DNA from 2 places in the Marinobacterium sp. BA1 genome. Region 2 is predicted to be linked to the other one. Evidence: predicted binding sites of a transcription regulator. Region 2 holds the regulator's gene; the other holds the start of a gene.

Region 1 (4,740 bases), 1.0 Mb from region 2:
GCTTTATGCCGCTGATTCTGGCGGGTGGCGGTTTCTGGCCCCCCTTCGCGGTTGCCATCGCCGGAGGCACTCTGCTGACCACATTGCTCTCGTTCTATTTTGTACCGGCCTGTTTCCTCTTGATGACCCGCCACCGCCCTTTCGGAAGCACGTCCATGCAGGCAGATGACCTGCTGTTGATGAGTGACAACCGGCAAGCCTGATTGCAAGGCTTCGCCGGGCGCACAAAAAAAGGCCCCGAAGGGCCTTTGACTCTGGAGGAGTCCTTTTTGCCGTCACTTACTGCTCATGTGCTCCGGACCAAATTCCGGGTATGCCTGCATGCCACATTCATGCACATCCATGCCTTCCATTTCCTCTTCTTCGCTGACACGCAGCCCCATGATCACCTTGATCACCAGCAACACTGCCATACTGGCCAGGAACATCCAGGCGAAGGTTGCTGCGGTACCGATCAACTGCCCCATGAACGTTGCATCTTCGTTGCTCAGCAGCACCGCGAAGATACCCCAGATACCGGCAGAACCATGCACCGAGATCGCACCAACAGGGTCATCCAGCTTAAGCTTGTCCAGTGCCAGTACTGAGCCCACGACCACCAGACCACCTACAGCACCGATCAAGCTGGCCAGACCTGCAGAAGGCTGAAGCGGCTCGGCGGTAATAGCAACCAGACCGGCCAGTGCACCGTTGATGGTCATGGTCAGGTCGGTTTTGCCGAACAGGAAGCGGGCAAACAAAGCCGCGACGACCATACCTGCAGCAGCTGCCGCATTGGTGTTAACAAAGATCTTGGCCACGGCGTTGGCTTCTTCCACATTGGCGATCTTCAGCTCGGAGCCGCCGTTGAAGCCAAACCAGCCCATCCACAGGATGAACATGCCCAGCGTGGCCATCGGCAGGTTGGCACCCGGAATGGCGCGGACCTCACCGTTCTTGCCATACTTGCCCTTGCGTGGACCCACGAGGATGACCGCCGCCAGCGCTGCGGCTGCACCCGCCATGTGCACCACAACCGAGCCTGCGAAATCCTGGAAGCCAAGCTGGTCAAGGAAGCCACCGCCCCATTTCCAGTAACCTTCTACCGGATAGATCACCGCAACCATGAACACCGAGAAGATCAGAAACGGCCACAGTTTCATGCGCTCGGCAACCGCACCGGAGACAATCGACATGGTTGCAGCGGCAAACACAGCCTGGAAGATGAAGTCAGCCATGCTGGAGTAATAGGGCGCATCATCACCACCGGCTGTAACAGACTCGGTGCTATTGTCTCCGCCCAGCAGGAAGTCGATGCCCGGAATCACCGAGCTGATCGGGTTGGCGGGATACATGACGTTGTAACCCACGACGAGATAAACAATACAAGCCACGCCATACAACAGCGCGTTCTTGTTGAGGATTTCCACCGTATTCTTGGCACGCACCAAACCTGCTTCGAGCATGGCAAAACCGGCTGCCATCCACATCACCAGTGCGGTACACATCAAGAAATAGAAGGTGTCGAGGGCATAGCCCAGTTCCAGCACCATGCTGTCCATATCATTCTCCCAAAAGTGAGTGGGATTTCCTGTCAACTGCGCCTTGCAGGGGCATTGTTGACCTTTCCCATAAGGATATTTAGTTTCCTGATATGAATAAGCAAAAGCCGGGCCAGTTTCGCAACTCCATGTTTTAAATGAATAATCTTTGCCATCAACCTTATTCATACATCTGCGATGTACAAAAATGAAGCAGCACAGAGTGCACAAGTACTATAAGGGGGCATGCCTCTTTAAACTGAGCTGAACTGCACACAAAGCCCTGAAATCAGTACTGTCTTTGATCCGATGGCTGATCGGGCCATTTTCGGGCTTAAAGAAGAAGTGGTAGAGACATAAGCGTTTTGTTGGAAAGGCGCAGCCCCCTTACCAGCCAGAAAAAAGGGTTCTGTGTCACCACAGAACCCTTGAAATATTGTAACCCCGCACCAAACTGGTACTGGGCTGGTACTCCTACTCTGGTAATGTCAGTTCGACGATATCATGCTTCACGCCGCATGAAGCGTATTGCCACCAATCCCATCACAATAGACAGAAGCCCCAACCACACACCGGGCAATACTGGTATCGCTTTTACACCGGGGTTACCCACTGTATTGCCGCCACCGTTGTTGTTACCGCCGTTACCTGCGATATCCCCCGACCCAGACAAAGCAACACGGGGGGGCGCACCAGCCGTGTTGGAGTCAAGCGTTAAGCTGCTTGTGAACTCATGCTCTGAATAGGGTGTAAAGTTGATATCTATGCTACAGCTGGCAGATGCCGCCAACGATACGCCACAAGTGGTGCTGTTAACTGAAAAGGGAGCGGCCAGCGCAAAGCCGTTAATAAGAAGTGTATCAGTACCAGTGTTCTCAAGAGTCACTGATTGCGTCAGTGTTTGAGCAGGAACAACTGCGCCAAAGTTGATACTGGACGGTGAAAAGGATGCAACTGGAGCATTACTCACACCTTCGCCTACCAGCAAGACCTGGCGTGGATCAGTAAATACATTGGTATCAATCAGAAGCTCCCCTGTACGCGTCCCCAGAGCCGTCGGCGTAAAGGTCACATTGATCGGGCAACGCTCGCCAACCGCCAAAGTGCCCACACAATTACTGCTGTGGGTGTAGTCCCCAGTGCCGCTAATACCCAATATTTCCACATCAACCCCGCCGGAATTAATGATTTCGACCGTCTGAGTGTTACTGGCTTGGCCAAGCAATTGGGCACTGAAGACCAAAGAACTGCTGCTTAGCTCAGGTACGTAGCAGCCGCCCAACTCTTGAGAATATACATTGAGAAACACTTCCCCGTTGCTGCCATACAAGTACAACAGATCACCGTTGGTTTGATTAATGAATACGTTGGCAGCATCTGATGTTGCGACTGTGGTTTCGGCACCGAAAGTATCTCCCAGATCATTACTGACCCGGAAACGCACCTCACCACCAGAGACGAAGCCATCCACAACGTTGCCACAACGGTCTGCGGCAATTGAACGCCCCTGGTTGTTTGTATTATTGCCAAAGGTCAGACTTGTCTGCATACCGCTATCGAGATCCACCCGGTACGCTTGCGTGGCGGAGCCACTGATAAAGAAGTATCGACCATTACTGCCGCTTGATATGGCAGAAGTGGAGAACATGATCGACCCACCCGGTGTCTGCTGTGCCCCCCAGGTTTGGCCAAAATCGGTGCTGATGAGATACTTTACAGCCGGATTATCAACAATGGCGATCACGTCATTGGTTTGAGTATCGACCTGTATATCTGAATACACCTGTGAGCCAGCCAGTGATCCTGCACTGGTAAATGTTTGACCATTGTCGTCACTGACAAACACGTTGGTTGTAGAGCGGCCAATAATGTAGACCCTGTTGGCATCGGTGGCCATATGAAGGCTTGAATCTGTAGTTGCACCCACCGTTGCCGGTGCAGAAAAGGTCTGTCCCCCATCCAGGCTTCTACTGAGACGGGCACTGCCGGCTTCCGGCCAGGTCACGTAAATGATACCGGTTGTACTTACCGCAATTTCCGCTTCAAAGTTTCCGGGGGCTACCTGAACACTTGGCTGAAAGCTTATTCCGCGGTTTGTACTGCGAGCCACCCGAATACCGCCTGTTGTCCCACGATACACGGCGTAGATGGTGCCATCGGCTCCCACAGCCAGGTTACGAGACGTATTGCCAGAAGCGATACTGTTGTCGCCATTAGTGCCATCACTCACTGGTGTTGCTGACTGCAGAAGTGCAGACTGAGCATTGGTGCATACCAATATACTCATCGCGAATAATATATAACGAAAAAGAATAAATCGATTTTCGTTTAATATATTAAATAACACAGATATGGTTTGCGCACGCTCACCCAAAAACTGTCCTTTCATACACTCTTCCCGGCTGACTAAACGATAGTAATAGCCAACCAGTGTGCATATATCGGTTTTTTTCTGTCAGTCTCAAATCTCTCAATAGTCTCAAATCATCACATATTTCACGGATCGGCAATAAAAGCCATACCACGCCCAAAAATAGAGCGAATCGGCAATTTTATGCCGCGCTCTCGAGCCTTTTTCCGTAACCGACTCAGGATAACGTCTATACGGTGCAGGTTAAGCTCACCCTGAGCACCAAAAATTTCATCATGAAGTATTTCACGGGACAGTATTTCGTGTGAGCTATTGATTAAAATGAAAAGCAGGTTGAATTCCTGTTGGGAGAGTTTCAAGACCTTTCCTTCAGGAGTCATCAGGTTTTGATTGAAGTCATCCAGCTTCCAACAGCTTCTCTTTGCTGCTTGTTGATGATTGCTTTCGACTTTTTCTTGCAATTTCTCCCATAGCGATTCAATGCGGGAGGCAAGATGGGAGAAATCTACTGGCTTTACCAAATATGCATCGGCCCCCAGGGCCAAACCGCGCGCGCAATCCTCTTGCGTTCCGTACGCAGAAACAATAATCAAACCAAAGTTGCCCAAACGGCGCAGGTATTCAACAACACTGAATCCATTTTCACCCGGCAGACCAACATCCACTAATACAATGTCTGCAGGCCATGTGTGGAGCCGTTTCCAGAATTTCTCGGCACTATCGACCCCCCAGCTTCGGTAACCTTGCTCTTGCAGGTAAAACAGTAACTCTTCTCGCAGATCGGCATGATCTTCAATTATCGCAATGCACGGATGTGCGCCATGCTCCATATTCACTCCTTGATACATC
Region 2 (4,740 bases):
ATCTACGACGAGTACCGCTGAATGCTGCAAAGTCGACTGAGACTCTCCATCGCCTTGATCCTGCTGCTGGTGCCCCTGCTCTGGTGGGGGTTTGCCTCTACCCGGCTGAACGACGAGCCTTTACTGGACAATGGTGCCGCTCGGATCGACTTTTTCGTCCGCGAGGCCCGGATCACGCGCTGGAACCAGAGCGGCGAAATGGCACAGGAACTGAGCTCTCCTCTGATGCGCCACTACCCTGAACCAGGTGAGATGCTGCTGGACAACCCAACCACCCTGATACCCCGCGAGCAGAGTGGTGAGTTCCGTATTTTGGCACAGGAAGGCCGCATGCCCGACTCACAGGAACGCATAGTACTTGCAGGTGATGTACAGCTTCATGATAATCCGCCTTCAGGCAGTGCCAGCGAGATGCTGACCGAGCGACTGACACTCTACCCTCCACGCGACTATGCCCACACAGACCTGCCAGTCAGGGTAATACGCGGCCTGGACCATATGGAAAGCCAAGGCATGGAGGTCTTTTTTGACGAACAGCGGGTTGAACTGCTGTCCGAGGTAAAAGGTACATACCATGCGAATTAACCGCCCTGTGTTGCTGACCACCCTGCTGCTGAGCCTGTCCGCCAGCGTGCAGGCACTGCCCGAGGATCGCAATCAGCCAATCAACGTCTCGGCTGACCGCGCCAGCATGAACGAGCGTACCGGTATCACCGTATACACAGGCGATGTGGAAATAATTCAGGGCAGCATGGAAATTCGTGGTGAGCGCGTTGAACTGCACCGTGCAGCTGACGGCAGCATTGACCGCATTATCTCCACCGGCAAGCCGGCCAGATTTCAGCAGCAGCCATCTGCCGATCAGCCCCTGACCAAGGCCTACGGTGAAAGGATGGAGTACCGGGTCAAGCAACAAGAGGTTACCATCACCGAAAATGCACGCGTCGATCAGTCCAAGGATACCTTCACCGGAGAGCGGATCGTTTACAATATGGCGCGTGCGGTGGTGAACGCTTTCGGCAGCGACCGCGAGGGCGGCGAACGGGTCAAAATGGTGATTCAGCCCAAGCCGACGGGGACCAACTGATGGCGACACTGGAAGCCTTGCACCTTGCCAAAAGCTACAAGGGGCGCCAGGTGGTACAGGATGTATCCCTGCAGATGGAAACGGGCCAGATCGTTGGTCTGCTGGGACCCAACGGTGCCGGCAAGACCACCTGCTTTTATATGATCGTGGGGCTTATCCACGCCGACCGGGGACAAATCCGACTGCACCAGGACGACGTTACCCGCCTGCCCATGCATGAGCGCGCTCGCCGCGGTATCGGCTATCTGCCTCAGGAAGCTTCGGTGTTTCGGAAGCTGAGCGTACATGACAACCTGATGGCCATTCTGGAAACTCGCAAGGAGCTGAATACCTCGGATCGTAAGGCATTACTGGAGCAGCTGCTGGAAGAGTTTCACATTACTCACCTGCGCAATAGCCTGGGTATGGCCCTGTCTGGCGGAGAGCGTCGACGTGTTGAAATCGCACGGGCCTTGGCAACCGAGCCTGACTTTATCCTGCTGGACGAACCCTTTGCCGGCGTTGATCCAATCTCGGTCAGCGATATCAAACAAACCATTCGCCACCTGCAGTCTCGCGGCATTGGCATTCTGATCACCGATCATAACGTGCGCGAGACACTCGACATCTGCGAACGAGCATATATCGTAAGTGAAGGGGGAATACTCGCACAGGGCACACCGGCCGAGATCCTGGCTAACGAACAGGTTCGCCGTGCCTATCTGGGCGAGCAGTTTTCCCTTTGATCCTGAGTCGTCAATCATGTACATCCACTCCGTCCACCTGGCAGCTCTGATATGAAGCAATCGTTACAACTCAAGATCGGCCAGCATCTGACGATGACACCCCAGTTGCAACAAGCAATACGTCTGCTGCAACTGTCAACGCTGGACCTGCAGCAGGAGATCCAGGAAGCCCTGGAGAGTAACCCACTGCTGGAAGTCGAGGAGGAACTGGACAGCGCCGAAGAAGCCCAGACTGAAGCCCGTGATGATCGTCACGACGCCTCTGCCGACAGCCTCTCTAACGACACCGCTGACGAGGACAGCTGGGACGAAAACGCACTGGAAGAGCGGTGGAATGATGAAATCCCTCGTGAGCTGTCCACCGACAGCAACTGGGATGATACCTTCCAGCACCAGAGTACACCCGGTCCTGCCCGTGATGATGACTGGGAACCCGGTGATAACGATTCGGCCGAAGACAGCCTTCAGGATCACCTGCTGTGGCAGCTCAACTTGACCCCCATGAGTGACCCTGACCGTATGGTCGCCATGGCCCTTATCGATGCTGTCGATCCGGATGGCTATCTACGCACGGACGTAGATGAAGTTCTGGAACACTTCACCCGGAGCGAACCCCAGCTGTTTGCAGATGCCGAGCCTGAAGAGATTGAAACGGTACTGCACCGCCTGCAACAGTTTGACCCGCCCGGTGTCTGCGCACGAGACCTGAGCGAATGTCTGCAGATACAGCTGCGCCAGCTGCCTGAAAACACTCCGATGCTGAAAGAGGCATTACGCCTGGTACGCGATCACCTGGGTCTGCTCGGTAATCATGACTATCGTACCTTGATGCGCCGCATGCGCCTGAAGGAGGAGGCCCTGCAACAGATCATCAGTCTGATCCAGTCGCTTAATCCAAAACCGGGCACCAGCATCAGCAGTGAACAGTCAGAGTACGTTATACCTGATGTCGTGGTGCGCAAGGTGCAGGGGCAGTGGAATGTAAGCCTGAACTCAGAGGCATCCCCCAAGCTGCGTATCAATACCGACTATGCTGATCTTATAAGACGGGCCGACAACAGCGCTGACAACACCTATCTGAAAAACCATCTACAGGAAGCGCGCTGGTTTCTGAAGAGCCTGCTGAGTCGCAACGAAACCCTGCTCAAGGTCGCCACCGAGATCGTGGCCCGCCAGATCGATTTTTTCGAGGAAGGTGAAGAGGGTATGAAGCCGATGGTTCTGCATGACATCGCTGAAGCCGTAGAGATGCACGAATCAACCATTTCCCGTGTCACTACCCAGAAATACATGCATACACCCCGAGGCATCTTCGAGCTGAAGTATTTTTTCTCCAGCCATGTGAGCACGTCAGACGGAGGCGCTGCCTCCTCTACCGCCATTCGTGCCTTGATCAAGAAGCTGATCAGCGCGGAGAATACCGCAAAACCACTCAGTGATAACAAGATAGCCGACCTGCTGAAAGAGCAGGGATTTAACGTAGCCAGACGCACAGTGGCAAAATATCGTGAAGCGATGAACATTCCGCCTTCTAATGAGCGCAAGCGTCTGGTTTAATGAGACTACAGGCACGCCGGAAGAACGTGCTTTATGACGAGGAGAAAACCTATGCAGATCAACATCACTGGCCATCACGTCGAACTGACTGACGCCCTGAACGAATATGTACGTACCAAGTTCGACCGACTGGAACGCCACTTCGATAACATCACCAATGTACAGGTCACCCTCAGTGTCGAGAAGCTGCGCCAGAAGGCCGAAGCCGATATCCACCTGGCCGGCGGTGAAGTATTCGCAGCGCATGAGCATGACGACATGTATGCTGCAATTGATGGCATGGTGGACAAGCTTGACCGCCAGATCATCAAGCACAAAGAAAAACTCAAATCCCACAAATAACCGGTAGCAGCACGTCACGACATGCAACTATCAGAACTGCTGACCTCATCCCGTACACTCTGCCACGTCGATGTGGTCAGCAAAAAGCGAGCGCTTGAGCTCGCCAGCCAGACTATCGCCGAGCAGCTGGACGGCATGGCCGCTGAAGATATCTTCAGCGGCCTGATCAACCGAGAACGCCTTGGCAGCACCGGTATCGGTGAAGGCGTTGCCATTCCTCATTGCAGAATTCCAGGTGTTACAACAGCCATCGGATTACTGATGACGCTGTCCAGCCCGATTGACTTCGATGCCATCGACAACCGTCCAGTCGACCTGATCTGCTTCCTGCTGGTTCCCGAAGACGGCGCTGAAGAGCACCTGCAGACACTGGCAGGGTTGGCAGAGCTGTTCAACGACTCCAGCACCCGTGAATCACTGCGCAGCTGCGAAGATTCCTCAAGCCTGCTGGATCGCGTTCAAACTCTCTGCAGAGGCGCCTGACATGCGACTGGTCGTCATCAGCGGCCGCTCCGGCTCAGGCAAAAGCACCGCCCTGCAGGCACTGGAAGATGTCGGTTTCTACTGCATCGACAACCTGCCGGCCCTGCTTCTGCCCGAGCTGATCCGACTGATGCTGGCTGAGGAAAACCCTAATCGAGAAATTGCCGTCAGCATTGATGCTCGCAACCTTCTGAGCAACCTGAAACAGTTCCCCAGTGTGATGCGCACTCTGCGTGAACAGTCCAAGCTGAGCACCGAAACCCTGTTTCTTGATGCTGGTGAAGCTACTCTGCTGCGACGCTATAACGCAACCCGGCGGCGTCACCCGCTCACCGATAAACAACAGAGCCTGCAGCAAGCAATTCGAACCGAACGCAGCCTGCTTGAGCCCATCGCCAATCTCGCTGATCTGCGCATCGATACTACGCGGCTATCACTTTATGAGCTGCGTGACGAAGTCAAACTGCGTGTTGCCGGGCGCAGTGAACAGGTTCTGTCACTGCAATTTGAGTCATTTGGCTTCAAGCATGGTGTACCGCTCGATGC

Evidence for each region. Region 2 encodes sigma-54, which starts transcription at its own class of promoters, with help from an activator protein. Its sites were predicted from a motif close to TGGCACNNNNNTTGCTNT; they were not measured.
Region 1: ACAM29_RS16235 (ammonium transporter) is a predicted target of sigma-54. The motif match lies at 1,639-1,656, and genes of this name have one in related genera.

What each region holds. Positions count from the first base shown of each region.
Region 1 covers NZ_BAAFHC010000001.1:3,328,694-3,333,433, reverse strand. Annotated here, with positions in the region: gene ACAM29_RS16240 (efflux RND transporter permease subunit) at 1-203, shown strand, start outside; gene ACAM29_RS16235 (ammonium transporter) at 276-1,541, opposite strand; gene ACAM29_RS16230 (choice-of-anchor D domain-containing protein) at 2,023-3,750, opposite strand; gene ACAM29_RS16225 (response regulator transcription factor) at 4,017-4,721, opposite strand.
Region 2 covers NZ_BAAFHC010000001.1:2,293,838-2,298,577, forward strand. Annotated here, with positions in the region: gene ACAM29_RS11120 (KdsC family phosphatase) at 1-21, shown strand, start outside; gene lptC (LPS export ABC transporter periplasmic protein LptC) at 22-585, shown strand; gene lptA (lipopolysaccharide transport periplasmic protein LptA) at 575-1,087, shown strand; gene lptB (LPS export ABC transporter ATP-binding protein) at 1,087-1,812, shown strand; gene ACAM29_RS11140 (RNA polymerase factor sigma-54) at 1,864-3,369, shown strand; gene hpf (ribosome hibernation promoting factor) at 3,421-3,711, shown strand; gene ACAM29_RS11150 (PTS sugar transporter subunit IIA) at 3,733-4,194, shown strand; gene rapZ (RNase adapter RapZ) at 4,196-4,740, shown strand, end outside.